DNA from 3 places in the Micromonospora sp. NPDC051300 genome. Region 2 is predicted to be linked to each of the others. Evidence: predicted binding sites of a transcription regulator. Region 2 holds the regulator's gene; each other region holds the start of a gene.
The links. The regulator HrcA, encoded in region 2, represses chaperone genes, less so after heat shock. The targets are predictions, from matches to a motif close to GGTTNGCACNCTCNNNNNGAGNGTGCNAACC.
Positions count from the first base shown of each region.

Region 1 (10,279 bases), on a different contig from region 2:
CCGGTTAACAAACCTGCCCGGATGGCCTAGCGTCGGCGTCCATGGACGTGGAGATCATCGAGTTGGGGTCGGATCGGCTGCCCGACGTCGTCGACCTGTGCCGGCGGGCGCTGGACCTGCCGGAGGACGCGGCCGAGGCACCGGCCGTGGTGGCCACGCTCGCCGACCGGGCGGCGGCCGACCGCCCGGTGCTGCGGCTCGGCGCGGTCCGCGACGGCACGCTGCTCGGGGTCCTGCTCGGGTCGCTGTCGGTGGCCCATCCGGAGCGCGGCCACGTCGACCTGGTCGCGGTGGCGCCGGCGGAGCGTCGCCAGGGCGTCGGCACGGCGCTGCTGACCGGGGCGGAGACGCGGCTGGCCGCGCTCGGCGCGTCCGAGCTGCTGCTGGCCGGCAACCCGCCGCACTACGCCTGGCCGGGCATCGACGTCCGCTACACCCCGGCGGTCTGCGCCGCGCTGCGGCTCGGCTTCCGCCAGGACCGGACGGCCTGGAACATGACCGCCGCGCTGACCGAGGGGTCGCCGGCGCTGCGCCCGACCGAGGCCGCCGAGCAGCGGCTGGCCGCGCGGGGCGTGACGGTACGCCGGGCCGAGCCGGCGGACCTGCCGGCGCTGAGCGCGTTCGCCCGCTCGGTGTTCGGCGGCACCTGGGACGGTGAGCTGGCCGGCTCGGTGGGCCGCCCGGACGCGGGCACGCACCTGGCCGAGCGGGACGGCGAGATCCTCGGCTTCGCCGCGTACGGGTCGGCGCGGCCGAGCTGGTTCGGGCCGATGGGCACCGCGCCGGCGGCCGAGGGCTCCGGGATCGGCGGGGTGCTGTTGCGCCGCTGCCTGCGGGACCAGGCGGCGGCCGGCATCGGCGCGGCGCAGATCGGCTGGGTGGGGCCGGTGCCGTTCTACTCCGGCGCGGCCGGCGCGCGGATCGAGCGCGTCTTCTTCCTCTACCGCAAAGCCATCAAACGGGCATAACGCCGTTCGCCCTCCACGGGGATCGACAGGCACCTACGGTCGAGGCACAGAGGAGGCGGCGCATGCCCACGGAAGACGAACGGACCCACGACCCGGCCCCGGCCCGGGAGCTGCCCGCCGACCGGCTGGACCTCGGCGACGCCGAGCAGGACGTCGCCGGCCAGCCACCCGAGGAGGAGGCCCGGCAACCGGTGGACGAGCCGAGGCGGATCGTCCCGCCGTACGGCCGGGCGCACAAGCGGCGCAACCAACGCCCGCTGCCCACCTGAGCCGACACACGGAAGGGGGCGGACCGCACACGCGGCCCGCCCCCTTCGCGGCGTACTGGTGGAGCTGGACTCAGAAGTCCATGTCCCCGCCACCCGGGCCGGCCGGGGCGGCCGGGGTCTTCTCCGGCTTGTCCGCCACGACGGCCTCGGTGGTGAGGAACAGCGCGGCGATCGAGGCGGCGTTCTGCAGCGCGGAACGCGTCACCTTGGCCGGGTCGATGATGCCGGCGGCCAGCAGGTCCACGTACTCGCCGGTCGCGGCGTTGAGGCCGTGACCCGGGTCGAGGTTGCGAACCCGCTCGACGACGACGCCACCCTCGAGGCCGGCGTTGACGGCGATCTGCCGCAGCGGGGCGTCCAGCGCGATCTTGACGATCTGCGCGCCGGTCGCCTCGTCGCCGGCCAGGTCCAGCTTGTCGAAGGCGGTCTTGCCGGCCTGCACCAGCGCGACGCCACCACCCGGGACGATGCCCTCCTCGACGGCGGCCTTCGCGTTGCGGACGGCGTCCTCGATGCGGTGCTTGCGCTCCTTCAGCTCGACCTCGGTGGCCGCGCCGACCTTGATCACCGCAACACCGCCGGCCAGCTTGGCCAGACGCTCCTGCAGCTTCTCCCGGTCGTAGTCGGAGTCGCTCTTGTCGATCTCGGCCCGGATCTGGTTGACCCGGCCCTGGATCTGCTCGGCGTCACCGGCGCCGTCGACGATGGTGGTCTCGTCCTTGGTCACCACGACCTTGCGGGCGCGGCCCAGCATGTCGAGGTTGACGGCGTCCAGCTTGAGGCCGACCTCCTCGCTGATGACCTGGCCACCGGCGAGGATGGCGATGTCGGTCAGCATGGCCTTGCGGCGGTCACCGAAGCCCGGCGCCTTGACGGCGACCGACTTGAAGGTGCCACGGACCTTGTTGACCACCAGGGTGGCCAGGGCCTCGCCCTCCAGGTCCTCGGCGATGATCAGCAGCGGCTTGCCCGACTGCATGACCTTCTCCAGGATCGGGAGCAGGTCCTTCACCGACGAGATCTTGCTGTTGACGATCAGGATGTAGGGGTCGTCGAAGACGGCCTCCATACGCTCCGGGTCGGTCATGAAGTAGGCGGAGATGTAGCCCTTGTCGAAGCGCATGCCCTCGGTGAGCTCGAGCTCGAGGCCGAAGGTGTTGCTCTCCTCGACGGTGATGACGCCTTCCTTGCCCACCTTGTCCATCGCCTCGGCGATGATCTCACCGACGGTGGTGTCACCGGCGGAGATGGAGGCGGTGGAGGCGATCTGCTCCTTGGTCTCCACGTCCTTGGCGAGCTTGAGCAGCTCCTCCGAGACGTTGGCGACGGCGGCCTCGATGCCCCGCTTCAGGGCCATCGGGTTGGCGCCGGCGGCCACGTTGCGCAGACCCTCGCGAACCAGGGCCTGGGCCAGGACGGTCGCCGTCGTCGTGCCGTCACCGGCGACGTCGTCGGTCTTCTTCGCGACCTCCTTGACCAGCTCGGCGCCGATCTTCTCGTACGGGTCCTCGAGCTCGATCTCCTTGGCGATGCTCACACCATCGTTGGTGATGGTGGGGGCACCCCACTTCTTCTCGAGCACGACGTTGCGGCCCCTCGGGCCGAGCGTCACCTTCACGGCGTCGGCGAGCTGGTTCATGCCCCGCTCGAGGCCGCGGCGCGCCTCTTCGTCGAACGCGATCATCTTGGCCATACGGCGTTGTCCTCCTGGACACTCACGGGCCACCCGGGATGCCCGGATGGGCCGTCTGGTGTACGCACCTTGGGGACGTCGTCACCTGGCGACGACGACGTCCTCCTCGGTCGGGCCGGACAGCCCGCGACGACCGGCCCCGTTCCGCTCCGACGCCTCTTGCGACGCCGGTGCGGCCGTGGCCCTACCGCCCCGACCATTGGCACTCACCGTACGCGAGTGCCAATGACTTGTTTAGCACTCTCCCTAGCCGAGTGCAAGCACGACAGCGCCGCTCAGCCGAGTTCCGCGGCCAGCCGGGCCGCGTTCACCGGACCTTCGTGGGCCCGCTGCTCGGCGTACGCGACGACCAGCCCGACGAGCTGCGCGACATAGGCCGGCGCGGCCACCGCCGCCCCGATCAGCGCCAGCGTCACCGCACCGGCCGCGGTGCCCGGCTCCGCCGTCGGATCGGTGCCGAACGCCGCACCGCTCACCATGCTCACCACGAAGTCCAGCACGCTCGCCGCGAGCAGCGCGCACACGACGAGCGCCACCCGACCCAGCACCGTCCCGAAACGCTTGTGGAACATCCGCCAGGCCCGCCCGACCGGATCCTGCCGCTCGAACAGGTACACCGGCCCGAACAGCGCGACCGCGAACCCCGCGTAGAGGCCGGGCAGCAGGCACAGGCAGGCGCCGACGGTGATCAGCAGCGAGACGACGATCGTCCAGCCCCAGAGACCGAGCGCGCGGCGCAGCCCGTACCGGAGCGCGCCACCGATCCCCGCCGGCTCGCCGGCCGCCTGCCGGGCCACCACCCAGGTGCCCGCGCCCCAGCCGAGCGCCTGGAGCGGGCTGAAGACCAGGGCGGCGAGCAGGACCACGCCGTAGAACGCGAGCATCTGCTCCAGGTAGCCGTCCGGCAGCACCGGCGCGCCGTCCGGGCCGGTGCCCATCGGCTCGGCGGGGACGAGGAAGAGCGAGAGGACCGAGATCACCGCCGCCGGGACGGCCTGGGTGAGCAGCATGATCGGCAGGAGCTGCCGCCACCCCCGCCGCACCGCGCCCACGCACCGCGCGAACCAACCCCCGACGCCCTCGTGCGGCAGGGTGACGAGCGGATCGTTCGGGACGAGACCCGGATACCAGCCGGGCGGACCGCCGGGCACCGGCAGCGCGGGATAGGTCGCGCCGGGCATCGGATACCCGGGGTACGCGGGGCCGCCCGCGGCCCAGTTCCCGCCGGCGTCCGGCGCGGCCCAGCCGGACGGCATGCCCTGCTGCGCCGGCCAGCCGGGCGGCGTGCCGTGCTGCGCCGGCTGGTCCGGGCCACCCGGCTGCGCTGGCCAGCCGGGCGGCGTGCCCTGTGGGGCGGGCCAGCCCGGTGACGCCTGTCGGTCGGTGTCACCCGGCTGCGCCGGCCAGCCGGGCGGCATGCCGTGCTGCGCCGGGCCACCCGGCGGTGGGGGCCAGCCGGGCTGCGGGGAGCCGGGCGGAGCCGCGTACCCCGGCTCGGGCGGGATGCCCGGCTCGGAGTCGGTCGGGCCGGCGGCGGCCCACGGGTCGACGGCCGGCTGCCCGGCCGCGGACGTCGGCGGCCCGGGCGGGCCCGACCGCTCCGGCGTCGGCCCGGCGGCCGGCGACGCGGGCCGGTTCGGATCGGCCGGGGGCACCGGTTCGGTGGAACCCGACGGGGGCGGCTCGGACATGGGCCCTCCTCAGCGACGACGGCTGGAACGGCTCATGATCTTCCACGGTCCGGGGCCGCGGCGCTGCACCGGTCGGGGTGGTCCGGCCGCGCGCGGCGACCGCCGGCGATCAGGCGATGACGCGGACGTGCTCGGCCTGCGGACCCTTCTGGCCCTGGGCGATCTCGAACTCGACCCGCTGGCCGTCGTCCAGCGCCTTGTAGCCGTCCATCTCGATCGCGGAGAAGTGGACGAAGACGTCCTGCCCGCCGTCGACGGCGATGAAGCCGTAGCCCTTTTCGGCGTTGAACCACTTCACGGTGCCCTGTGCCACGGTGCACTTCCCTCACTCTGCGCGGCGTTCCAAGACCCGGGGACCGGCGGACCGGCACCGGCGGCGCACCGGTGCGGGCCATCGGCGACGGCCGTTGAATACGGTGACCGAAATCGCACGCTACACGAGGCGTGACGACCGCGCACGACCACAAATCGGGCATAATTCGGCCGTCCACGGCCCCGCTTCGGCGCGGTTCCGCACCGGTCCGGTATGCATGCGGCATGACCAGCGCGCCCACCCCGACCACGGTCCGCCGGATCCGTCCCGAAGACGCCGCCCGGATGCGGGCGCTCCGGCTGGAGATGCTCGCCGATGCCCCGCTGGCCTTCCTGGAGACCGTCGCGGAGGCCGCCGTCCGGTCGCACGCGGACTTCGCGGCACGGGTGGCGGCCGTCTCCCGGGGCGACCACACCGCCCAGTTCGTCGCCGACCCGGGCGGCCGTCTGGTCGGGCACGCCGGCGGCACCGTCGCGCCGGACGAGCCGGGTCTGACGCTCGTGTACGCGGTCTACGTGACGCCGGACCGGCGGGGCAGCGGGCTGCTCGCCGCGCTCGTGGACGAGGTGGCGGCCTGGTCCCGCGCCGCCGGGCGGCCGGAGCTGATGATGGAGGTGGTGGTCGGCAACGACCGGGCCTTCCGGGCCTACCAGAAGCTGGGCTTCACCGACACCGGCGTACGCGTGCGGCACCCGCGGATCCCCGCGCTGCGCGAACTCCAGATGCGCCGCCCGGCCTGACCCGGGTTGTTAAAAGGGGGCCCCTCCTCTACCGGATGCGTTAAGAAGGGGCCCCGCCTTTCACGCGTGGCGGCGTGACTGGACGATGCGGAAGCGGTTCGCGACGTACGCGCCGTCGGTAAGCGCGGAGTTCGCCGCCGCGTTCGCGCCCGAGCCGTGGAAGTCGGAGAACGCCGCCGACTGGTTGACGAACACGCCACCGGTCAGGTTGCACGACAGGTGCACCCCGGCGTCGACCGCCGCCGCCTCGGCGGCGTCCAGCACCGCCTCGTCGGTGGAGTAGACGGCGGCGGTCAGCGCGCCCTTCTCCCCCACCGTCTCGCGCAGCACCCGCAGGCTGTGCTCGGTCGAGTCGGTGGCGATGGCGAACGAGATCGGCCCGAACCACTCCCGCGCGTAGGTCGCGGTGTCACCGGCGTCCAGCTTGACGAGTGTCGGGGTCCGCACCACGGCGCCCGGGAAGGACGGGTGCTCGACGGTGCGGGACTCCAGCACCGGCTCGCCGACCTTGGTCACCTCGTCGAGGCGCTCCAGCACGCCGTCGTTGACGATCGCGCCGGTCAGCTCCACGCCCCGGGCCGGGTCGGCGGTCAGCTTGGCGACCGCGCCGGCGATCCCGGCGGCCACCTCGTCGAAACTCTTGTGCCCCTGGTCGGTCTCGATGCCGTCGCGCGGGATCAGCAGGTTCTGCGAGGTGGTGCACATCTGGCCGCTGTAGAGCGTCAGCGTGAAGCCCAGGTTGCGGCAGAGCCCGGCGAAGTCGTCGGTGGAGTCGATCACCACCGTGTTCAGGCCGGCCTTCTCGGTGTAGACGGCGGCCTGCCGGGCGTTGGACTCCAGCCAGTCGCCGTACTCGGTGGAGCCGGTGAAGTCGACGATCTTCACGGCCGGGTGCAGGGCCAGCGTCGAGGCGAGCTTCTCGCCGGCCGCCTCCGGGGCGAGCTGCACCAGGTTCGGGTCGAAGCCGGCCTCGGCGAGCACCTGGCGGGCGTACTTCACGGTGATCGCCAGCGGCAGCACCGCGCGCGGGTGCGGCTTCACCACCACCGGGTTTCCGGTGACGAGCGAGGCGAACAACCCGGGGTACGAGTTCCAGGTCGGGAACGTGTTGCAGCCGATGACCAGCGCCACCCCGCGCGGCACCACGTGGAACGTCTTGGTCATCCGCAGCGGGTCACCCTTGCCGGCGGCCTTCTCCCAGCCGGCCGTCCCCGGGTGGCGGCTCATCTCGGCGTACGCGTAGGCGACCGCCTCCAGCGCCCGGTCCAGCGCGTGCGCGCCACCGGCCTGGAACGCCATCACGAACGCCTGGCCGCTGGTGAACTGCACCGCGTTGGCCAGCTCGAAGATGTTCCGGTGGAGGCGGTCGAGGATCTCCAGGCACACCCCGGCGCGGGCCTTCGGGCCGGCGTCACGCCAGGCCGGCAGCGCGGCGGTGGCGGCGTCCACGAGCTGGTCGGCGCCGGCGTGCGGGTAGCGCACGTCGAGCGCCACGCCGAACGGGCTGGCCTCGGTGGCGACGGTGGTGCCGTCACCGGCCTGGTCGAGCGGGAAGTCGCCGCCCAGGTACGCCTCGAAGGCGGCCCTGCCGTCGGCGGCGGCGGTCTCGCCGTACACCCGGGGGCTGGGCGACTCGGGATAGGCCGACCAGTACCCGCGCTCCGTGATCGCGGTCAGCGCCCGGTCGAGGGTCTCGGCGTGCCTGTCGTACAGGGGGTGCGGGGTCTCCGTCATGCCCGCCATCATGCAACAGGAAGGCACCAGATCAGTAGGGGCGTGTCACAACTCAGATCGTCAACTGCCAGTCGACCGAGCCGGCGGTCGGGCGGAAGCCGAGCTGTTCGTTGATCGCGATCATCGGGGCGTTGGCGGCGGCGTTCCAGGTGTCGACGGTTCGCAGCGCCGGTTCGTGCGCCAGCGCGTACCCCAGGTTGGCGGCCTTGCAGAGCAGGCCGAGCCGGTGGCCACGGTGGCCCGGGTCGACGATGGTGATCTGCTGCCAGGCGTGGTCGGTGCTGCTCGCGGCAAGGCTGAGCTGGCTCCAGCCGACCAGCCGGCCGGACGCCTCGTGCATCGCGCCGGTGTTGTAGCGGCGCACGCCCCGGGCGTCGAGCGCCCGTTCCACGCTCCGCTTCCGCCGCGCGTCCATCTTCTGCTGCTCCCACGCCAGCTCCCCCATGGGCGCGTCGAGCAGCAGCCGGCCCTCCAGGTGGGCGACGTCCGCGAGGTGCTCGTCGGGCACCCGGTCGCGCCAGCGCACGATCCGGTAGCCGGTGGCCGCCGCGCGGGCGTCGGCGTGCAGCGCGGCCAGCCGGGTCCGGTCCAGCGCGGCCACGTCGAGCCGGCGGCGCACGTCGGCGTTGGCCGCCGTCGCGCCCATCGCGGCGGCGAACGCGGCGCCCGGGAACTCCCGGTCCTCCTCGCCGGGCAGCGCGGCGACGGTGGAACCGACAAGCCGCTTGCCGCCGTGGTCCCGGAGCAGCCGCAGGCCGTGCTCGTGCAGCGCCCGCCCGATCCCGCGCCGCCGGTGGACCGGGTCCACCACCAGCTCGACGCTCGCGTTCTCAGTATTCTCCAGCGTGTGCAGGTGCAGCCGGAGCCAACCGACCGGCTCCCCGTCGAGGCGGGCGACGACCCACCGCCCCTCGACGCCGGGCATCGGGTGCCGCAGCAGCGCCTCGAACCGCCGCCGGCAGGTCGGGGGCAGGTCCGGTTCGTCGACGGCGCGGGCCGCGCAGTCGATCCGGTACGCCGCGTCGAGCGTCGGCAGGTCGGCGGGATCGAGCGGCGCGACGGTCAGGCCCATGACGGTGATCCTGGGCCGGGAACGGCGACAGGGCCAGCGGATTTCCGCTGGCCCTGCGCGAGGTTGGTCGGGAGGGACGTCCGCACAACGCCTCCGGCGTTGGGTCGCAAAACTTAGAAAAGTCTCCGGCGGATGCCCTCCCGCACCGAGCATCTTGCGCCGTCCGGTTCCTGCCGTCAAGTCCTTGGCGGCGCTTTTCTGCCACTCACCGCAGTCCCTCGCTCACCCGTTGGTCACCCCGACCCCCGGTCAGGAGAGGAGGCCGGCGTCGCGGGCGGCGCGGAGGTTGGGCTTGATGCGATGGGTGGGGCCGGCGGCAGCAGCCACCGCGTCGAGCGTCTTCAGGCCCTCGCCGGTGTTGAAGACCACCGTCTCCGCCGCCGGGTCCAGGCGGCCCGACTCCACCAACTTGCGCAGCACGGCCACCGTCACGCCGCCCGCCGTCTCGGCGAACACGCCCGTGGTACGCGCCAGCAGCCGGATGCCGGCGCGGATCTCGTCGTCGTCGGCGTACTCCATCCAGCCGCCGGTGCGGCGGACCGCCTCCAGCGCGTAGACGCCGGCGGCCGGGTCGCCGATGTTCAGCGACTTGGCGATGCCGGTCGGCTTGACCGGGACGATGGTGTCGCGCTCGTCGTGCAGCGCGGTGGCGATCGGGTTGCACCCGGCGGACTGGGCGCCGAACACCTTCCAGCCGTCGGCCGGCGCCTCCACCAGCCCGATCTCGACCAGCTCGGTGAACGCCTTGTCGATCTTGGTGAGCAGTTCGCCGCTGGCCATCGGGATGACCACCTGGGCCGGGATCCGCCAGCCCAACTGCTCGGCCACCTCGTAGCCGAGCGTCTTGGAGCCCTCGGCGTAGAAGGGCCGGACGTTGACGTTGACGAACGCGGTGTCCTCGAACTCGTCGGTCTCCACCAGCTCGCCGCAGAGCCGGTTCACGTCGTCGTACGAGCCGTCGATGGCGACCAGGTCGCCGCCGTAGACCGCGGTGGTGACGACCTTGCCCTGCTCCAGGTCGCTCGGGATGAAGACCACCGACGGCACGCCGGCGCGCGCGGCGTGCGCGGCGACCGAGTTGGCCAGGTTGCCGGTGGAGGCGCAGGCGTAGCGGGTGAACCCGAGCGCCCGGGCGGCGGTCAGCGCCACCGACACCACCCGGTCCTTGAACGAGTGGGTGGGGTTGGCGCTGTCGTCCTTGACCCAGAGCGGGCCGGTGAGGCCCAGCTCGGCGGCGAGATTGCCGGCGGTGACAAGCGGAGTCAGCCCCGGGTTGAGGGTGACCCGGGTGGCCGGGTCCTGACCGGCCGGGAGCAGGGCGGCGTAACGCCAGATGCTGTTCGGGCCGGCCTCGATCTGCTCCCGGGTGACGGTGGCCAGCGCGGCGGTGTCGTAGTCAACCTCCAGCGGGCCGAAACACTCGTAGCAGGCGTGCTGGGCGGCCAGCGGATAGCGCGCCGAACAGGCGCGACAGACCAGGGCGCGGGCCGGGCTGCGGGTGGTGTCGATGCCGGAGACGGCGGGAAGCGTCGACGTCATGTCGAGAAGTTCCTCTCATCTTTCCCCGCATCGCCGGGTGCGGCGGGGACGGAATTGGCACCTGCCCGCAGGGCGCTCGGCGTCGAGCGTGCGGGTGGTTGCCGGGGCGTCGTCGGGCCGTATCCCTCAGCCCCTCTGGATGAGGTATGCAGTTGTGCCGCCGAGTCTATGCGCCGCCCACGTCGTCGCCACCCCGGGATCCCACGCAGTGGGCCGGCGCAACGGCCGATCACGGCGGTCGGCGCGGACCTCGCCGCCCC
Region 1 covers NZ_JBITEP010000001.1:15,867-26,145, reverse strand. The annotation lists gene ACIA5A_RS00125 (S8 family serine peptidase) at 1-8, shown strand, start outside; gene ACIA5A_RS00120 (GNAT family N-acetyltransferase) at 42-968, shown strand; gene ACIA5A_RS00115 (hypothetical protein) at 1,031-1,237, shown strand; gene groL (chaperonin GroEL) at 1,308-2,930, opposite strand; gene ACIA5A_RS00105 (hypothetical protein) at 3,206-4,621, opposite strand; gene ACIA5A_RS00100 (cold-shock protein) at 4,731-4,934, opposite strand; gene ACIA5A_RS00095 (GNAT family N-acetyltransferase) at 5,159-5,674, shown strand; gene paaN (phenylacetic acid degradation protein PaaN) at 5,735-7,408, opposite strand; gene ACIA5A_RS00085 (GNAT family N-acetyltransferase) at 7,461-8,480, opposite strand; gene thrC (threonine synthase) at 8,730-10,019, opposite strand; SAM riboswitch class I at 10,032-10,165, opposite strand.
Region 1: a site for HrcA is predicted at 3,128-3,158, ahead of groL (chaperonin GroEL). Genes of this name have one in related genera too.

Region 2 (10,279 bases):
TCATCCGGCCGAGCCGGTCGGAGATCGTGGTCACCGGTCAGCGGCAGAGCATCGGGCCCAGCGGCGCGCCGCCGAGCAGGTGGGCGTGCACGTGGAAGACCTCCTGGCCGCCGTACGGACCGGTGTTGAACATGAGCCGGAACCCGTCCACCGTCAGGCCCTCCTCCTCGGCCACCAGCGCGGCGGTGTGGAGCAGCTCACCGGCGAGCGTCGGGTCGCCCTGGGCCAGCGTGGCCACGTCCGCGTAGTGCTCCTTGGGGATCACCAGCACGTGGGTGGGCGCCTTCGGGTCGATGTCCCGGAAGGCCAGGGTGGTGGCGGTCTCGCGGACGATGGTGGCCGGGATCTCCCCGGCGACGATCCGGCAGAACAGGCAGTCGACTCCCATCGCAGCAGTGTAGGGAACGTACGGCAGGATGGCCGGCATGGCGGGACGGGCGGTGCTGGTGACGGGGGCCTCGCGGGGCATCGGGCGGGCGGTGGCGCGGGCGTTCGCGGCCGGCGGGGACCGGGTCGCGGTGCACCACCGGGACTCGGCCGACCTGGCCGAGGCGCTGCGCGCCGAGCTGCCCGGCGACGGGCACGTGGTGGTCCGCGCCGACCTGGCCGACCCGGACGCGGTCCGGGCCATGGTGGACGCCGCGGCCGAACGGCTCGGCGGTCTCGACGTGCTGGTCAACAACGCCGGCGTGTTCGGGCCGGCCGATCCGCCGCACCCGGTCTTCGAGAGCACCTACGAGCAGTGGCGGACCCGGTGGCGGGAGGTGCTGGACGTCAACCTGTTCGGCGCCGCGAACGCGTCCTGGTGCGCGGCCCGGCACATGCGGGAGCGGGGCGGGCGGATCGTCAACGTCTCGTCGCGGGGCGCGTTCCGGGGCGAGCCGGCCAACCCGGCATACGGGGCCAGCAAGGCGGGGATGAACGCGATGGCGCAGTCGCTCGCGGTGGCGCTGGCGCCGTACCGCATCGGGGTGGCGTGCGTGGCCCCCGGCTTCGTGGAGACCGACATGACCAACGAGCACCTCAAGAGCGAGCGGGGCGAGGCGGTGCGGGCGCAGTCGCCGTTTAACCGGGTGGCCCGGCCGGCGGAAATCGCGGCGGCGGTGCACTGGCTGGCCAGCCCGGAGGCCGAGTGGGCGTCCGGCACCATCGTCGACCTGAACGGCGCGTCCTACCTGCGGAGCTGACGCGTCGAAACCGGGTGACGGGGTAGGTACCCCGGGTATGGCCGACACCGAGCTGCTGGACATCGCCGCCGACTACCGCGTGGTCGACGGGCACGACAACGATCCCGTGCTGCTGCGGTCGGACGGCAGCCCGGTCGAGACGTGGCGTGACGAGTACCCGTACGGGCAGCGTCTCGACCGCGAGGAGTACGACCGCCAGAAGCGTCTGCTCCAGATTGAGCTGCTCAAGCTCCAGGACTGGGTGAAGGACAGCGGCGAGCGGTTGGTGATCCTCTTCGAGGGGCGGGACGCGGCCGGCAAGGGCGGCACCATCAAGCGCTTCATGGAGCACCTGAACCCGCGCGGCGCGAGCGTCGTCGCGCTGGTCAAGCCGGACGAGCGGGAGGCCGGTCAGTGGTACTTCCAGCGCTGGCTGGCCCACCTGCCGAGCGCGGGCGAGATGGTGCTCTTCGACCGGTCCTGGTACAACCGGGCCGGCGTGGAGCGGGTGATGGGCTTCTGTTCCCGTACCGAATATCTGGAGTTCCTGCGGCAGGCCCCCGACCTGGAGCGGATGCTGGTGCGCTCCGGGATCCGGCTGGTGAAGTTCTGGTTCTCGGTGTCCCGCAACGAGCAGCGCACCCGGTTCGTGGTGCGCAAGGTGGATCCGGTACGGCAGTGGAAGCTGTCCCCGATGGACCTGGCCTCACTCGACCGCTGGGACGAGTACACCGAGGCCAAGGAGGCGATGTTCTTCTGGACCGACACCGCTGACGCGCCGTGGACGGTGGTGAAGAGCAACGACAAGAAGCGGGCCCGGCTGGAGGCGATCCGGCACGTGCTGCACCGGTTCGACTACGACGGCAAGGACGTCGACGTGGTCGGCACGCCCGACCCGTTGATCATCGGGCCGGCGGGCCTGGACCTGGGCCCCGAGGAGCAGCCGGTGCCGATCTTCCCGCGCCCCTGAGTCACCAACGGCCGAGGCGGGCGGCGAGCACGCTGAGCGCGGCCACCCCGGCGGTGGAGGTCCGCAGCACGGACGGCCCGAGCCGGACGGTACGGGCGCCGGCGTCGCGGAACGCGGCCAGCTCCGCCTCGGCGATGCCGCCCTCCGGCCCGACCACGAGGACGATCTCGCCGGTCGACGGCAGCTCGGCGGTGGTGAGCCGCTCGCCGGCCTCCTCGTGCAGCACGAAGGTCGCGGCGGCGCCGGCGATCCGCCGGGCCACCGTGGCGGTGGACTCGTCCGGTGCGCCGGCCACCACCGGCAGCCACGGGCGGCGGGCCTGCTTGGCGGCCTCCCGGGCGGTGGCCGCCCACTTCTCCCGGGCCCGTACGCCCCGGTCGCCACGCCACTGGGTCACCGAGCGGGACGCCGCCCAGGGCACGATCTCGTCCACCCCGACCTCGGTCATCGCCTGCACGGCCAGCTCGCCGCGGTCGCCCTTGGCGATGCCCTGCACCACGACCAGGCGGGGGACGCACGCGTCGGCGTACCCCCGGCCGGTGATCCGCGCCTCCAGGGCGCCCCGGCCGACGGCGGTGACCACCGCGGCGGCGGTGCCGCCCCGGCCGTCGGCGAGCAGCAGTTCCTGGCCGACGCGCAGCCGCTGCACGGTGGCCGCGTGGTGGCCCTCCGGGCCGTCGAGCGTCACCGTGTCACCGGTGGGCAGCGCCTCGACCAGGAACAGCGGCGCCGACACCTCAGGCGTGCCCGTTGAACGCGTCGCGCATCCGGGAGAAGAAGCCGCCCTGCTTGGTCAGCTCGGCGACCTCCTCGCCCCGGGTCTTGGCGAAGTCGCGCAGCATCCGCTCCTGGTCGGCGTCGAGCTTGGTCGGGGTCCGCACGTCCAGGTGGACGTAGAGGTCGCCCCGGCCGGCGCCGCGCAGGTGCGGCACGCCACGGGCGCGCAGCCGCAGCGTGCTGCCGGGCTGGGTGCCCGGCTTGACGTCGACGACCTCCTCGCTGTCGAGCGTCTTGATGGTCAGCCGGGTGCCGAGCGCGGCGGCGGTCATCGGCACGGTGACCCGGCAGTGCAGGTCGTCGCCCTTGCGGGAGTAGACGTCGTGGGTCCGCTCGTGGATCTCGACGTAGAGGTCGCCGGCGGTGCCGCCGCCCGGGCCGACCTCGCCCTGCTGGGCCAGCCGGATCCGCATGCCGTCCTCGACGCCGGCCGGGATCTTCACGGTCAGCGAGCGGCGGGTGCGCACCCGGCCGTCGCCGGCGCAGGTCGGGCAGGGGTGCGGGATCGTGGTGCCGTAGCCCTGGCAGACGGTGCACGGCCGGGCGGAGACCACCTGGCCGAGGAACGTCCGCTGCACCGACTGCACCTCGCCCCGGCCGCCGCACGCCTCGCAGGTGGCCAGGTGGGTGCCGGCGGCGGTGCCGGCGCCGGAGCAGGTGGTGCAGAGCACGGCGGTGTCGACGGTGATCGGCGCCTCGACGCCGAACGCGGTCTCGTTGAGGTCCAGCTCCAGGCGCAGGATCGCGTCGGCGCCGGGCCGGGTGCGCGGCCGGGGACCCCGGCTGCCGCCCGCCGCGCCGCCGAAGAACGCGTCCATGATGTCCTGGAAGCCGACGAACGGGCCGGCCCCGCCCGGGCCGCCCGGGCCCGCGCCGCCGCCGCCCGGGGCGAGCGGGTCGCCGCCCAGGTCGACGATCTGCCGCTTCCGGTCGTCCGAGAGGACCTCGTACGCGGCGTTGATGTCCTTGAACTTCTCCTGTGCCTCCGGGTCCGGATTTACATCCGGGTGGTACTGCCGCGCCAGCTTGCGGTAGGCACGCTTGATGTCGTCGTCGGAGGCGTCCCGGCTCACGCCGAGAATGCCGTAGTAGTCCCTGGCCACTGCGTTCGGTGTCCTCATGTTCGTCTCGCGTGTCGCCGGTCGTCGGCCGTGGCCGGCCGTCGGCCCTGACTGGTCAGTTCTGGGCCAGCAGTTCGCCCACGTAGCGTGCCACGGCCCTCACCATGGCGATATTGCCGGGGTAGTCCATCCGGGTCGGCCCGAGCACGCCGAGCCCACCGACGATGGTGGCGCCCGGGCCGTAGCCGGTGCTGACCACCGAGGCGGCCCGCAGGTTGTCGAACTCGTTCTCGTCGCCGATGAGCACCCGGGTGGCGTTGCTCGGCTCGGTCTCGCCGATCAGCTTGAGCAGCACGACCTCCTCCTCCAGCGCCTCCAGGATGGGGCGCAGCGAGCCCTGGAAGTCGAGCAGCCCACCCCGGGTGAGGTTGGCGGTGCCGGCCAGCGCGATCCGTTCCTCGTGCCGTTCGACGAGCGTCTCCAGCAGCACCGTGGAGAGCGTGGTCATGGCCGGGCGCAGGTGCGGCGCGGACTCCTCGACGAGCGCCTGCACCAGCGGTGGCGTCTCGGCGAGCTGGCTGCCGACGAGCTTCTCGTTGACCAGCCGGCGCAGGTCGGTGACGTGGTCGGCGGGGACCGGGGCGGGCAGCTCGACAAGCCGCTGCTCGACCCGCCCGGTGTCGGCGATCATGACCACCATCAGCCGGGTGGTGGAGATCGGCACCAGCTCCAGGTGGCGCACCTTGGACCGGGCCAGGCTGGGATATTGCACCACCGCGACCTGGCGGGTGAGCTGGGCCAGCAGCCGGACCGTGCGGTGCACCACGTCGTCGAGGTCGACGGCGCCGACCAGGAAGCGCTCGATCGCCCGGCGCTCGGCCGGGCTGAGCGGCTTGACCCGGGAGAGCCGGTCGACGAAGAGGCGGTAGCCACGGTCGGTGGGGACCCGGCCGGCGCTGGTGTGCGGCTGCCGGATGTAGCCCTCCTCCTCCAGCACCGCCATGTCGTTGCGCACGGTCGCCGGCGAGACACCGAGCTGGTGCCGTTCGACGAGGGCCTTGCTGCCCACCGGTTCCTGCGTGGCCACGTAGTCCTCGACGATGGCGCGCAGCACGGCGAGCTTGCGGTCGTCGAGACCCATCTCCCCACCTCCTGACGCACCTCGGCCGGGCGACGCGCGGCATCCGCCGGGCGGCTGGCACTCGACTGTAGCGAGTGCCAGTCTACGTCGGCAGACCCACCGGCGCGATGATCAGTGGCGGACCCCCGGTCCGACCCGCCGCGACGGCCCGGTCCGGCCGGGCCGAACAGCTCTGGTGCCACTTGCTTCCGGCACCTACCGTGACGTGCATGACTGAACCTCCTCGCCCGCCCGGAGCGGGGGACCCCAACCCCCAGCCCGACCCGAACCCGCCGTCGGCGCCCTACGGCTCGTCGCCGGCCGACGAGCCGCCCACCGCACCACTGTCCGGGGCACCCGGCGCAGGCGGCTATCCCCCGCCCGGTGGCTATCCGCCCCCGGGCGGCCAACCTCCGGCGGGCGGCTATCCCCCGCCTGGCGGCTACCCCCCGCCTGGTGGCGGCACCCCGGGCTACGGCGCGCCCGGCGGCGGCGCCTACGGCACGCCGGCCGGCTACGCCAACAACGACGACAAGACCTGGGCCCTCGTGGCGCACTTCGGCGGCGCGGCCGGGATGCTGATCGGCGGCGGGGTGCTGGGCTGGATCGCGCCGCTGGTGGCGCTGCTGGCCCGGGGCAACCAGTCCCCGACCGTCCGGGCGCACGCGATCGCCGCGCTCAACTTCCAGCTCATCTGGTCGGTCATCGCCCTGGTCGGCTGGATCCTCACCTGCATCCTGATCGGTGTGGTGATCGGCTTCGGCGCCATGATCGTCGGCATCATCTTCGGCATCCTGGGCGGAGTGAAGGCCAACGAGGGCCAGCTCTACCGCTATCCGATGTCGGCCAGCCTGATCAAGTGACAGCCGCCGGCCGGTCCCGCGCGGCGGGGCCGGCCGGACCGGTCAGGGCAGCAGGTCGCGCACGACCGCGTCGGCCAGCAGCCGGCCGCGCAGCGTGAGCACGGCCCGGCCCTCGGCGTACGCGCCGGGGTCGAGCAGCCCGCCGGCCCGGGCCCGTTCGGCGCCGACACGGCCGGCGTCGTCCAGCACGTCGAGCGGCAGTCCGGAGGCGAGCCGCAGTCGCAGCATCACGTCCTCCATGTGCTGCTCGTCACCGGTGAGCCGCTCCCGGGCCAGCGCGGGCGACGCGCCGGCGGCCAGCCGCTCCGCGTACGCCGACGGGTGCTTGACGTTCCACCAGCGCACCCCGCCGACGTGGCTGTGCGCCCCCGGGCCCAGGCCCCACCAGTCGGCGCCGGTCCAGTAGAGCAGGTTGTGCCGGCACGCCGCGGCCTCCGACCGGGCCCAGTTGGACACCTCGTACCAGGAGAAGCCGGCCGCGCCGAGCGCCGCCTCGGCGGCCAGGTAGCGGTCCGCCGCCACGTCGTCGGAGGGGTACGGCAGCTCGCCCCGGCGCATCCGCGCGGCCAGCCGGGTGCCGTCCTCCACGATCAGGGCGTACGCGCTGACGTGGTCCACCCCCGCCTCGACCACCTGGGCCAGCGAGGCGGCGAAGTCGTCCGCCGTCTCCCCCGGCGTGCCGTAGATCAGGTCCAGGTTCACGTGCGCGAACCCGGCGTCGCGCGCCTCCCGCGCGGCGGCGACCGCCCGGCCGGCGCTGTGCCGCCGGTCGAGCACCGCGAGCACCCCCGGCGAGGCCGACTGCATGCCCAGCGAGATCCGGGTGTAGCCGGCCGCCCGCAGCGTCCTCAACGACTCCGGGGTCACCGACTCGGGATTCGCCTCGGTGGTCACCTCGGCGTCGGCGGCAAGCCCCCAGGTGCGGTCGATGCCGTCGAGGATCCGGGCCAGGTCGTCGGCGGGCAGCAGCGTCGGGGTGCCGCCGCCGACGAAGACGGTGTCCACCCGCGGCGGCGGGGTGTCGCCCAGCACCCGGGCGCCGAGCGCCAGCTCGGCCAGCACGGTGTCGGCGTACGTCTCCCGGCTCGCCCCGCCGCCCAGCTCGGCGGCGGTGTACGTGTTGAAGTCGCAGTAGCCGCACCGGCTGGCGCAGAACGGGACGTGCACGTACACCCCGAAGCCGCGGGCGCCGACGGCGCTTCGGGCGGTGGCGGGCAGCGACCCGTCGCGCGGAACGGGTTCACCTTCTGGAAGGACGCCGGGCATGGCCACTAGTGTGCCCGGCATGACCTCTCCGGACGCTCTCGTGCGGGTCGCCACGGCCCGTGGGGTGACCACCCTCACCCTGGACAGCCCGCACAACCGCAACGCGCTCTCCACCCCGCTGATGACCGAGCTGCTGGCCGGGCTGGCCGCGGCGGTCGCCGACGACGCGGTCCGGGCGGTCGTGCTGGACCACACCGGCCCGGTGTTCTGCTCCGGCGCCGACCTGAAGGAGACCGCCGCCGCGTACGCCAGTGGGAGCGTGCCGGCCGGGATGCTCGGCGACGTGCTGGTCGCCGTGCGGGAGTGCCCGAAGCCGGTGCTGGCGAAGGTGGCCGGGCCGGCCCGGGCCGGCGGCCTGGGCCTGATCGCCGCCGCCGACCTGGCGGTCTGCGCCGAGGAGGCCACGTTCGCGTTCACCGAGGTGCGGATCGGCGTGATCCCGGCGGTCATCTCGGCGACCGTGCTGCCCCGGCTGAACCCGCGTGCCGCCGCCGAGCTGTACCTGACCGGTGACACCTTCGACGGGCGGCGGGCCGCCGAGATCGGCCTGGTCACCGCCGCGGTGCCGGCGGACGGGCTGGACGCGGCCGTGGCGCGCTACTGCGCCTCGCTGGTGAAGGGGGCGCCGGCCGCGCTGGCCGGGGCGAAGTCGCTGCTGCGGCGGCCTTCCGCGACTGATCTGCGGGCGGAGATCGGCGAGTTGGCGGCGCTCTCCACCGGGTACTTCCTCTCCGACGAGGGGCGGGAGGGGGTGCTCGCGTTCCGCGAGAAGCGTCCGGCGGCGTGGGTGCCCGCCGGAGAATAGAAGGAAGGGCCCCCTGTTAACGCCTCCGGTATAGGCGGGGCCCCTTGTTGACGATCGCGCCGTGACGGGGCGGTGACGCGGTGGCGAGCAGGCCGGTCGGCCGAGTCGGGAACCGGCGCCGGCGACGTACGCTGGTCGGACTGTCGGGACTGGGGGTGCTGGTGCGGACGCGTGCGGCGATCGTGGCATCTGGTGTGGTGGTGTGCGTACTGGCCCTGCTCGCGGTCTGGTTCGTGACCAAGCAGTTCGGTCACCACCTGCGGCTGCCGCTGGCCAGCCGGACCTGCACCGTGCAGGCCGACGGCGAGGTGGTGCTCGGCGCCGACCAGATGGCCAACGCGGCCACCATCGCCGCCATCGGCATCCAGCGCCAGATGCCGGAACGGGCCGTGGTGGTGGCGCTGGCCACCGCCTACCAGGAGTCGCACCTGCGCAACATCGCCCACGGCGACCGCGACTCGCTCGGCCTGTTCCAGCAGCGCCCCAGCCAGGGCTGGGGCACCCCGGAGGAGATCCGCGACCCGCGCTACGCGGCGCGGAAGTTCTACGCCGCGCTGAAGAAGGTCAAGGGCTGGCAGGACATGCGGGTCACCGAGGCCGCGCAGCGGGTGCAGCGGTCGGCCTACCCCGAGGCGTACGAGAAGTGGGCGGACGAGTCGGCGGTGCTCACCCGCGCGCTGCTCGGCCAGGCGACCGGCGCGGTGGCCTGCACGGTCGGATCGACGCCGACCATGCGCGGACCGGCCGCGGCCAGCGCGGTGCTGGAGGGCCTGACGCTGGACTGGGGGCTGCCCCGGCTGACCGCGGCGGCGAACCTGACCGGGCTGACGGTGCCGGCAAGCGACGACCGCAACGGCTGGCGGTACGCCCACTGGCTGGTCTCGCACGCCGACGACCACGGCGTCAAGTCGGTCCGGTTCGGCAACCTGGAGTGGACGGCCGAGCAGGGCACCTGGGCCCGGGTGAAGGGCGACCCGACGACGCAGGTGCTGGCCGAGGTCTTCGCCGACACCTGATCGACCGGGCTCAGCCCTTCACCGCGCCCGCCACCAGCCCGGAGACCATCCGGCGCTGGACCAGCAGGAAGAACACGATCACCGGCAGGGTGAACAGGGTGGACGCGGCCATCACCGAGCCCCAGGCGGTGTCGTCCCGGCCGAAGAAGAACGTCATCGCCACCGGCAGCGTGTACTTCTGCTGGTCGTTGATGAACGTCAACGCGAAGATCAGCTCGTTCCAGGCGGTGATGAACGAGAAGATGCTGGTGGCGACCAGGCCGGGCGCGACGAGCGGGAAGAGCACCTTGCGGAAGGTCTGCGCCCGGCTGGCCCCGTCGATCGCGGCGGCCTCCTCCAACTCCTTCGGCACCGCCGCCACGAAGCCGCGCAGCATCCAGACCGCGAACGGCAGCGAGAACCCCAGGTAGGTGAGGATCAGGCTGGGCAGCGTGTTGTAGAGGCCGAGCCGCTGGATCATCAGGAACAGCGGGATGACCAGCGCCTCCAGCGGGATCATCTGCACCACCAGGAGCAGGATCAGGAAGCTGGTGCGCAGCTTGAACCGGAACCGGGCCACCGCGGTCGCGGCGAGCAGCGCGACAAGCCCGCTCAGCAGCACGGTGGCCACCGCGACCAGCACGCTGTTGAGGAAGAAGTCGAGGAACGTCACGCCCGGGATCAGGTTGCCGGTGAGGATCTCCCGGTAGTGCTCCAGGGTGGGTTCCGCCGGCACCGGGCGCGGCGTGGCGGAGAAGATCTCCCGGTTGGGCTTGAGCGACGTCGCGATCATCCAGTAGACGGGGAACGCGGCGAAGAGCGCGACCAGCAGGCCGGCCCCGTTGAGCGCGAGCTTCTTCACGATTCGTCCTCCTGCCGGAGCACCATGCGGACGTACAGGGCGGTCACCACGAGCAGGATGACGGTGAGGATGACGGCGATCGCGGAACCGAGGCCGTACTTGGGCGGCGGCGAGAACGCCTCCGCGTACGAGTAGATCGACAGCATGAACGTCGACCGGTCCTGGGTGCCGCCGGCCAGCACGAACTGCTGGGTGAAGACCTTGAAGTCCCAGATCGTGGAGAGCACCACGAGGATGCCGAAGACCGGGCGCAGGATCGGGAACGTGACGGACCAGAAGACCCGCCACGGGCCGGCGCCGTCGACCCGGGCCGCCTCCTGCAACTCGCCCGGCACGCTCTTGAGCCCGGCCAGCACGCTCACCGCGATGAACGGGAACGAGTGCCAGACCACCA
Region 2 covers NZ_JBITEP010000010.1:142,708-152,986, forward strand. The annotation lists gene ACIA5A_RS14105 (serine hydrolase domain-containing protein) at 1-34, opposite strand, end outside; gene ACIA5A_RS14110 (histidine triad nucleotide-binding protein) at 38-388, opposite strand; gene ACIA5A_RS14115 (SDR family NAD(P)-dependent oxidoreductase) at 426-1,187, shown strand; gene ppk2 (polyphosphate kinase 2) at 1,225-2,136, shown strand; gene ACIA5A_RS14125 (16S rRNA (uracil(1498)-N(3))-methyltransferase) at 2,138-2,872, opposite strand; gene dnaJ (molecular chaperone DnaJ) at 2,874-4,016, opposite strand; gene hrcA (heat-inducible transcriptional repressor HrcA) at 4,090-5,115, opposite strand; gene ACIA5A_RS14140 (DUF4870 domain-containing protein) at 5,325-5,957, shown strand; gene hemW (radical SAM family heme chaperone HemW) at 6,000-7,223, opposite strand; gene ACIA5A_RS14150 (enoyl-CoA hydratase-related protein) at 7,243-8,028, shown strand; gene ACIA5A_RS14155 (hypothetical protein) at 8,190-9,044, shown strand; gene ACIA5A_RS14160 (carbohydrate ABC transporter permease) at 9,055-9,888, opposite strand; gene ACIA5A_RS14165 (carbohydrate ABC transporter permease) at 9,882-10,279, opposite strand, start outside.

Region 3 (10,279 bases), on a different contig from region 2:
CCGGCGCGGGCAACGTCACCGCCCGCCGGGCCGCCGAGACGCCGCGCCGGCCGGCCAGCCAGTGCCCGCCGAGGCCGGCCACCGCCGCCGCGCCGGTCAGCAGGCCGGCGCCGCGCAGGAACCGGCGGCGCGACTCCTGGTCACCTCCGCTCTCCGACGGCTCCCAACCACCCGGCTTCTCCTCCTCGCGGGCGAGCGCGGCGACCATCGGCGGCGGCGTCGGTCCGGGAGGCGACACCGGCTCCGGGTCGCCCGGGTGCGGCGCGGGCCCCGGTCGCGTCGCCGTCGCAGCAGTGACACCCGAGGACGTCGCGGAGCCGGCCGGGGCGCGGTCCGCGCGCAGCGGACCGGCCACGAAGGCCCAGAGGGTCAGTCCGCCGAGGCCGGCGCCGACAAGCGAGGGCAGCGCGTCGAACGCGTCCGCGCCGGGCCGGGTCAGCGCCGCGGCGACGCCGAGCACGGCGAACGCGGCGATGCCGGCCAGGCCGACCGCCAGCCGCCGGGCCGCGGCCAGGCCGAGCAGCGCCGCGAAGCCGGCCAGCAGCACCGCCGTGCCGGTCAGCAGCGCGATCTTGTCGTAGGTGCCGAAGACGTCGATGGCGAACTGCTTGAGCGGCTCGGGCACCAGGTCGACCACGAGGCCGCCGACGGCGATCAGCGGGGCGGACCGGGGACCGGTCAGGACGGCCACCGGCTCGGCGACACCGAGCGCCACCGCGGCGGCGACGACACCGGACAGTGCCGCGTGGCGGCGGGAGATCGGGCTCACCCGGCCCAGTGTGGTCGACCGGTCGGCCCGGCCGCCAATCTCGTCAGCATTCCGTAAGGCGGATACGCGTCAGGGCACACCGCCGGGTGGCGGTGTGCCCTGATGTCGGGCCGCGCTCCTGGGTCAGAAACCCGGGCCGTGCTGGTGGCCGTGGCCGTGCGAGTGGCCGTGCCCGCCGGCGGCGGCCGGCTCCGGCTCGGCCGGCTTCTCCACCACGAGGCTCTCGGTGGTGAGCAGCAGGCCGGCGATCGAGGCGGCGTTGGAGACCGCGTTGCGGGTCACCTTCACCGGGTCGAGGATGCCGGCCTTGGCCAGGTCGACGTACTCGCCGGTGGCCGCGTCCAGGCCGGTGCCCCAGTCCTGGGCGACGACCTTCTGCACCACCACGTAGCCGTCGTGGCCGGCGTTCTGGGCGATCCAGCGCAGCGGCTCGACGAGCGCCTTGCGCACGATCGAGACGCCTACCTTCTCCTCGCCGGTGAAGCCCAGGTCGTCGTCGAGCACCGGCAGGATCTGGGCCAGGGCGGCGCCGCCGCCCGGGACCGTACCCTCCTCGACCGCGGCCTTGGTCGCGGCGATGGCGTCCTCGATGCGGTGCTTGCGCTCCTTCATCTCGACCTCGGTGGCCGCGCCGACCTTGATCACCGCGATGCCGCCGGAGAGCTTCGCCAGCCGCTCGGAGAGCTTCTCGCGGTCCCACTCGGAGTCCGAGGCCTCGATCTCCTTGCGGATCTGGGCGACCCGGTCGCTGACCTCGGCGGACTGGCCGCCGCCGTCGACGACGGTGGTGTTCTCCTTGTCGACCACGACGCGACGGGCGGTGCCGAGCACCTCCAGGCCGACCTGGTCGAGCTTGTAGCCCAGCTCCGGGGCGACCAGCTCGGCGCCGGTCAGCACCGCCATGTCCTGCAGCATCGCCTTGCGGCGGTCGCCGAAGCCGGGGGCCTTCACCGCGCAGACCTTGACGGTCTTGCGGATGGCGTTGACCACGAGCGTGGACAGGGCCTGACCCTCGACGTCCTCGGCGATGATGAGCAGCGGCTTGTTGTTCTGGAGGACCTTCTCCAGCAGCGGCAGCAGCTCCTCGATCGCCGAGATCTTCTGCGTGGTGATGAGGATGTACGGGTCCTCCAGGACCGCCTCCTGCCCCTCCACGTCGGTGACGAAGTTCGGCGAGATGAAGCCCTTGTCGAACTGGAGGCCCTCGGTCACCTCCAGCTCGGTGGTGAGCGCGGAGCCCTCCTCGACGGTGATGACACCGTCGCGGCCGACCCGCTCCATCGCCTCGGCGATCAGCTCGCCGATCGTGGCGTCCTGCGCGGAGACGGTCGCCACGTGCGCGATCGACTCCTTGCTGGCGACCTCGACGGCCTTGCCGAGCAGCGCCTCGGAGACCTTGGCGGCGGCCGCGTCGATGCCCCGCTTCAGGCCGGTCGGGTTGGTGCCCGCGGTCACGTTGCGCAGGCCCTCGCGGACCATGGCCTGGGCCAGCACGGTCGCGGTGGTGGTCCCGTCGCCGGCGACGTCGTTGGTCTTCGTCGCCACCTCCTTGACCAGCTGCGCGCCGAGGTTCTCGTACGGGTTGGTGAGCTCGATCTCCTTGGCGATGGTCACGCCGTCGTTGGTGATCGTGGGCACACCGAACTTCTTGTCCAGGACGACGTTGCGCCCGCGCGGCCCGAGGGTGACCTTGACCGCGTCCGCCAGGGCGTTGACACCGTGCTCGAGCAGGTGCCGGGCGTCATCCGAGAAGCTCAGGATCTTTGCCATCGGTATCCCTTCGAAGCGACGTTGCCCCGGCCCGGCGAGCCGGACCGGGGCAACGACACTGATCGGTTGCTTACTTCTCGATGACCGCGAGGACGTCGCGGGCGGAGAGCACCAGGTACTCCTCGCCGGCGTACTTGACCTCGGTGCCGCCGTACTTCGAGTAGAGAACGGTGTCGCCGACCTTCACGTCGACCGGCACGCGGTTGCCCTTGTCGTCGATCCGGCCCGGGCCGACAGCGAGGACGGTGCCCTCCTGCGGCTTCTCCTTGGCGGTGTCGGGGATCACGATGCCCGAGGCGGTGGTGGTCTCGGCCTCGTTCGCCTGGACCACGATGCGGTCCTCGAGCGGCTTGATCGCAACCTTGGTCGCGGTAGTCACGGGCATACCCTCCTGGGGTACTTGGTGTCGTTACCGGTCGGCGTGCCGACCAGCGTCAATCTGCCACATGCCACCGGGCGGGGCCGTCGTCGCGGGTGCCGGTCCGCCTGGCGTTCAACCCTCGGGCACCAGGGCCCGGAGGTTGGCACCCTCAGGGTGAGAGTGCTAATCGCAGGTTATTCCTCGGCTAGCACTCCGTCAAGGAGAGTGCCAGCGCCCCGCCCACCGTGTCGCCTCCCGAGGTCGGGAGAATGGACCGGTGGACCTCGACCAGCTCACCGCGCTGCGTACCCCCGAGGGGTCGGCGGCGCTCGCCGCGGCGGCGGAGGTGGCCGGCGGCGACCCGCTGGCGGCGGCGGCCGCGCTGCGCTCGGCCGGGATCCCGGGCGGGCTCGCCGCGGCGGCGCTGACCCAGGCGGAGCTGCGCCGCCGGGCGACCGGCAAGTTCGGCCCGGCGGCGGCCGGCATGTTCCTCACCCGGGCCGGGCTGGAACAGGCCACCCGCCGGGTGGTCGCCGACCGGCGGGCCGAGCGGCTGCGCGCCGCGGGCGTGACGACAGTGGCCGACCTGGGGTGCGGGCTGGGCGCCGACGCGCTCGCCGCGGCCCGGGCCGGCCTCCGGGTGCACGCCGTGGAGGCCGACCCGGTGACCGCCGCGATGGCCGCCGCGAACGCCGAGGCGGCCGGGCTGGCCGACCTGGTCACGGTCGAGTGCGGCGACGCCACCGCGTTCGACGTGTCCCGGGTGGACGGCGCGTTCTGCGACCCGGCGCGGCGGCGGGCCGGCACCGGCCGGCGGATCTTCGACCCGAACGCCTACTCCCCGCCGTGGGACTTCGTCACCGGGCTGGCCGCGCGGGTGCCGCGAACGGTGGTCAAGGTGGCGCCGGGCCTGGACCACGCGCTGATCCCGGCCGGCGCCGAGGCGGAGTGGGTGAGCGTCGACGGCGACCTGGTGGAGGCCGCGCTCTGGTGCGGCCCGCTCGCCGGCGTCCCCCGCCGCGCCACCGTGCTCCGGTGCAAGGAGGGGCCCCCTGTTAACGCCTCCGGTAGAGAAGGGGCCCCCTCTCACCACCTGACGGGCAGCGGGGCGGAGGAGGCGGCGGTGGGCGCGGTGCGGCGGTTCCTGTTCGACCCGGACCCGGCGGTGGTGCGCGCGCACCTGGTCGCGGAGCTGGCCGCCGATCTCGACGCCACGCTCGCCGACCCGTCGATCGCCTACCTCTACGCGGACGCGGCACACCTGACCCCGTTCGCCCGCTGCCTGGAGATCACCGACGTGCTGCCGTTCTCGCTGAAGCGGCTGCGCGCCCTGCTGCGGGAGCGCCGGGTCGGCCGGGTGGAGATCCTCAAGCGGGGGTCGGCGCTGGAGCCGGAGAAACTGCGCCGCGACCTGCGGCTGGCCGGCGACGAGCCGGCCAGTCTGGTGCTGACCCGGGTGGCCGGCGCGCCCACCGTGCTGATCTGCCGCCCGGTGCCGGCCGCCGGCTGACCCGTGGCGCCCGCCGGTTCCGAGTCGCCGCGACCCGGCGGCCGGGTTAGCTTGACGGTCATGGCGGGACAGGGCACTCCGGCGACCGCGCTGCTGACCAGGCGGAAGATCGCGTTCACCACGCATCCGTACGACGTGTCGCCGGACGCGCCGAACTACGGCGCGCTCGTCGCCGACGCACTCGGGGTGCCGCCGGGGCAGGTGTTCAAGTCGCTTGTCACCGAGGTGGACGGCGGGCTGACCGTGGCGGTGGTGCCGGTGACCGGGGAGCTGGACCTGAAGGCGCTGGCCGCGGCCGTCGGCGGCAAGCGGGCCGCGCTTGCCGACCGGGTCACGGCCGAGCGGGCCACCGGGTACGTGCGGGGCGGGATCAGCCCGCTGGGGCAGCGGAGGCGGCTGCCGACGGTGGTCGACGCCTCCGCGTCGGCGTTTCCGGCGGTGTACGTCTCGGCCGGGCGCCGGGGTCTCCAGTTGCGGCTCGCGCCGGCCGATCTGGTGGCGCTGACCGGTGCCGTGACCGCCCCGATCGCGGCCGGCTGAACCGGACACCTGGGAGCGTTTCCGCAGCCGGTGTCCGTGAGGTGACAACCGCGTTGCTGAATTGTTACCGCCGCCAACAAACTTCTGACCTCGGCACTCTTGCGGAGCCCGGGAAGCGCGGAATACGTTGCCGGACACAACAAAACAACCGAACGCAACTCCCCCCACCCCCCGAAAGGACCCGTGCACATGCGCAAGGGCTTCCTCACCTTCGCGGCCGTCGGTCTCCTCGCGACCGGCAGCATGGCCGCCTGCGGTGACAACGGCGGTTCTTCCGACCAGGCCGGCGGTTCGAACGACAAGAAGCCGAAGATCGGCGTGATCCTGCCGGACAGCAAGTCCTCCGCCCGCTGGGAGGGCGCGGACCGCAAGTTCCTCAAGGAGGCGTTCGACAAGGCCGGGGTCGAGTCGGACATCCAGAACGCGCAGAACGACAAGACCGCGTTCCAGACCATCGCCGACCAGATGATCACCAACGGCGTCAACGTCCTGATGATCGTCAACCTGGACTCCGGCACCGGCAAGGCCGTGCTCGACAAGGCCAAGTCGCAGGGCGTCGCCACCATCGACTACGACCGGCTGACCCTGGGCGGCTCCGCCCAGTACTACGTCAGCTTCGACAACGAGGCCGTCGGCAAGCTCCAGGGCGAGGGCCTGAGCAAGTGCCTGACCGACAAGGGCGCCAAGAACCCGTCGATCGCGTACCTCAACGGCTCGCCGACCGACAACAACGCCACCCTGTTCAAGAACGGGTACGACTCGGTGCTCAAGCCGAAGTTCGACTCGAAGGAATACACCAAGGTCGCCGACGACTCGGTGCCGGCGTGGGACAACGCCCAGGCCGCCACGATCTTCGAGCAGCAGCTCACCAAGGCCGGCGGCAAGATCGACGGTGTGCTCGCCGCCAACGACGGTCTCGGCAACGCGGCCATCTCGGTGCTGAAGAAGAACAAGCTCAACGGCAAGGTCCCGGTGACCGGTCAGGACGCCACCAAGGAGGGTCTGCAGAACATCCTCGCCGGTGACCAGTGCATGACCGTCTACAAGGCCGTCAAGAAGGAGGCGGACGCCGCCTCCGAGCTGGCCATCGCGCTCGCCAAGGGCGAGAAGAAGGACACCGGCCAGACCGTCAAGGACCCGGAGGGCAACCGGGACGTGCCGGCCGTGCTGCTGGAGCCGAAGGCCATCTACAAGGACAACGTCAAGGACGTCGTGGCCGACGGTTACGTCACCAAGGACGAGCTCTGCACCGGTGCCTTCGCCAAGCTCTGCACCGACGCCGGCGTGAGCTGACCCACCCCGCCTCAGGCGGCGCCGCCCGGTACGGGAAGACTCCCGTGCCGGGCGGCGCCCACGCCGGACGGGATCCGAGACCTCCCTCCGCCCAAAGGAGACCCCCGTGTCCGCAACCCCCCTGCTGGAGCTACGCGGGATCGACAAGAGCTTCGGTCCCGTCCAGGTGCTTCGCGACGTCGCCTTCGCCGCGCACCCCGGCGAGGTGACCGCGCTTGTCGGCGACAACGGCGCCGGCAAGTCGACCCTGGTCAAGTGCATCAGCGGCATCTACCCCACCGACGCCGGCGAGTTCCTCTTCGACGGCAGGCCGGTGAGCATCAGCAGCCCCCGGGACGCCGCCGCGCTCGGGATCGAGGTCGTCTACCAGGACCTGGCGCTCTGCGACAACCTCGACATCGTGCAGAACATGTTCCTCGGCCGGGAGAAGCGCAGCGGCATCGTGCTCGACGAGCCGACCATGGAGCAGATGGCCGCCGAGACCCTGGCCGGCCTGAGCGTGCGCACCGTGAAGTCGCTGCGCCAGCACGTCTCCAGCCTCTCCGGCGGCCAGCGGCAGACGGTGGCCATCGCCAAGGCCGTGCTCTGGAACAGCAGGCTGGTCATCCTGGACGAGCCGACCGCCGCGCTCGGCGTCGCGCAGACCGCCCAGGTGCTGGAACTGGTCCGCCGGCTGGCCGACAACGGCCTGGCCGTGGTGCTCATCTCGCACAACATGAACGACGTCTTCGCCGTCTCCGACCGGATCGCCGCGCTCTACCTCGGCCAGATGGTCGCCCAGGTGAAGACCACCGACATCACCCACTCGCAGGTGGTCGAGCTGATCACCGCCGGTCGCTCCGGCGACCTCGGCCTCGCCGGCGAACCGGGCAGCAACGGCACCGGCGCCGCGCCCGCCGACACCACCCCAGGAGCCGTCCGATGACCGCCACCGTCGTGAAGAAGGAAGGCCCGGCCGGCGTCACGCCGGCGCCGACCGTGGGCAGCCACGTGAACAACTACTGGCGCCGGGTACGCGGCGGCGACATCGGCGCGCTGCCCGCGGTGGTCATGCTGCTCGTGCTCGCCGTCGGCTTCTCGATCGCCCGCCCGTCGTTCTTCACCGCCGGCAACCTGGCGAACCTGTTCACCCAGGGCGCGGCCGTCACGCTGATCGCGATGGGCCTGGTCTTCGTCCTGCTGCTCGGCGAGATCGACCTCTCCGCCGGCTTCGCCAGCGGCGTGTGCGCGGCGATCCTGGCCAACGTGGTCACCGTGATGGGCTACCCCTGGTACGTCGCGGTGCTCGCCGCCGTCGTCACCGGCGTGGTGATCGGCACCGTGCTCGGCCTGCTGGTCGCGAAGGTCGGCATCCCCTCCTTCGTGGTCACCCTCGCCGGCTTCCTCGCCTTCCAGGGCGTGGTGCTGACGCTGATGGACGAGGGCGCCAACATCGCCGTCCGGGACGACACCCTGGTCGCGATCGCCAACCGCAACCTCTCCCCGGTGCTGGGCTGGGTGCTGGCCGCGCTGGCCGTCGGCGGGTACGCGGCCGTGCAACTGCTGCGCCACCGCAACCGGTCCGCCCGCGGCCTGCTCACCGACCCGATCGCGGTGGTCGCCGCCCGCATCGGCGGCCTCGCCGTCATCCTCGGCGTCGCCGTCTACGTGCTCAACCTGGAGCGCAGCCGCAACGTCCTGGTGGTGTCGCTCAAGGGCGTGCCGATCGTGGTGCCGATCATCGCGCTGCTGCTGGTGATCTGGACGTTCGTGCTCCAGCGCACCAGCTACGGCCGGCACATCTACGCGGTCGGCGGCAACGCCGAGGCGTCCCGCCGGGCCGGCATCAACGTGGACCGGATCCGCATCTCCGTCTTCGTCATCTGCTCCGGGATGGCCGCCGTCGGCGGCATCGTGGCGGCCAGCCGGGCCAACTCGGTCGACCCCAACACCGGCGGCAGCAACGTGCTGCTCTACGCCGTCGGCGCGGCGGTGATCGGTGGCACCAGCCTCTTCGGCGGCAAGGGCCGCGTCCTCGACGCCGTGCTCGGCGGCGCGGTGGTCGCGGTGATCGACAACGGCATGGGACTGATGGGGTACAGCTCGGGCGTCAAGTTCGTGGTCACCGGCGTGGTCCTGCTCGCCGCGGCGACCATCGACGCGCTGTCGAGGCGGCGGGCAGCCGCCACCGGCGTGCGCTGACCCCGGGTACGGACACACCATGGCAGTGGCAATGCGCGCGGGTCCCAGCCAGGACGAGATCCGCCGGCAGAACCTGGGCGCATTGCTCCGCTACGTGCACGTGCACGGCGCCACCACCCGCGCGGAGCTGACCACCGCGCTCGGGCTCAACCGCAGCACCATCGGCGCGCTGACCGCGGACCTGGCCGGCGCCGGTCTGGTCAGCGAGGGGACGCCGAAGGAGACCGGCCGGGCCGGACGACCGTCACTCGTCGTCCGGCCCGAGTCGGGCCGGGTCTACGCGTACGCGTACAGCGTCGAGGTGGACCGGCTGCGGGCCGCACGGGTCGGTCTCGGCGGCGAGGTGCTCGATCGCCGCGAACTGGACCGGCCGCGCAACCTGGTCGCCGGGGAGGCCGCCCCGCTGCTGGCCGGCGCGGTCAAGGAGATGCACCACGGGGTGCCGCCGGACTCGCTGTGCGTGGGCGCCGGGGTCGCGGTGTGCGGCATGGTCCGCCGCGACGACGGGCTGGTGCGACTCAGCCCCACCACCGGCTGGGTGGACGAGCCGATCGGCGCGGCGCTCGCCGCCGAGCTGGGCATCGACGTGCCGATAACGGTGGGCAACGTGGCCGACGTGGCCGCCTTCGCCGAGCACGCCCGGGGCGCGGCCACCGGCTGCGACAACGTCATCTACCTGTACGGGGACGTCGGCGTCGGCGCCGGCATCATCGCCGGCGGACGGCGGCTGACCGGGCACGGCGGCTACGGCGGCGAGGTCGGCCACATGGTGGTGGTCCGCGACGGCGCGCGCTGCGAGTGCGGCCGGCGCGGCTGCTGGGAGACCGAGATCGGCGAGTACGGGCTGTTGCGCGCGGCCGGGCACGCCGAGGCGCGCGGGCGGGACGCGCTGCTGGGCGTCTTCGACGCGGCCGACCGGGGCGACGCGCGGGCGCAGAGCGCGGTCCGGCAGGCCGGCGACTGGCTCGGCTTCGGCGTGGCCAACCTGGTCAACATCTTCAACCCGGAGATGGTCATCTTCGGCGGCACCATGCGCGACCTCTACCTGGCCGCCGCCGCCCAGGTGCGCAGCCGGCTCAACCGCAACGGCCTGCCCGCCTGCCTGGAGCACGTGCGGTTGCGTACCCCGGAACTCGGCGACGACGCGGCGCTGGTCGGCGCCGCCGAGCTGGCCTTCGAACGCCTCCTGGCCGACCCGCTGAACTGATCGGCGCGGTGATCCGTACCAGTGTGCGGACGGCCGGTCGGCTCGGTCGTCCGCGACCCGCGTAGCGGTCCGGACCGAGGAGGCAACCCAACCATGGCATCGCTGGAATCCGCACGTCGCCGGCTGGCGCGCCGGGTGACCCTGCTGCTCGTCGTGATCGGCGCGGGGATCGGCGTTCTTCCGGGCGCGGCACTTGCCGCGCCCAATCCCGGCGTGCAGATGAACGCCGCCGACATGACGCTGCTCAACGGCGTCCGGCTGGCCGGGCTCTGGGAGATGCCGGCCGGGACGATGGCCGCCGAGAAGGGCAAGTCCCCCCGGGTCCGGGAGGTCGGCGCGGAGATCGCCCGCCAGCACGGCGTGCTGGACCAACTGGTGGTCGAGGCGGCCAACAAGCTGGGCGCGGTGCTGCCGGCGGAGCCGACGACCCAGCAGAAGGGGTGGCTGACGGAGATGCAGAACGCCAACGGCGCCCAGTTCGACCAGATCTTCGTCACCCGGCTCCGGGTCGCCCACGGCAACATCTTCCCGGTGATCGGGGCGGTCCGGGCCAGCACCAAGGACCCGGTCGTGCGCAAGCTCGCCGAGGACGCCAACAAGTTCGTCAACGACCACATGACCATGCTGGAGAGCACCGGACTGGTCCGC
Region 3 covers NZ_JBITEP010000001.1:345,244-355,522, reverse strand. The annotation lists partial or broken gene ACIA5A_RS01810 (molybdopterin-dependent oxidoreductase) at 1-139, opposite strand, end outside; partial or broken gene ACIA5A_RS01805 (molybdopterin-binding oxidoreductase) at 331-769, opposite strand; gene groL (chaperonin GroEL) at 893-2,539, opposite strand; gene groES (co-chaperone GroES) at 2,610-2,924, opposite strand; gene ACIA5A_RS01790 (methyltransferase domain-containing protein) at 3,178-4,410, shown strand; gene ybaK (Cys-tRNA(Pro) deacylase) at 4,471-4,950, shown strand; gene ACIA5A_RS01780 (sugar ABC transporter substrate-binding protein) at 5,140-6,243, shown strand; gene ACIA5A_RS01775 (ATP-binding cassette domain-containing protein) at 6,350-7,168, shown strand; gene ACIA5A_RS01770 (sugar ABC transporter permease) at 7,165-8,424, shown strand; gene ACIA5A_RS01765 (ROK family protein) at 8,456-9,631, shown strand; gene ACIA5A_RS01760 (DUF4142 domain-containing protein) at 9,725-10,279, shown strand, end outside.
Region 3: a site for HrcA is predicted at 3,059-3,089, ahead of groES (co-chaperone GroES). Genes of this name have one in related genera too.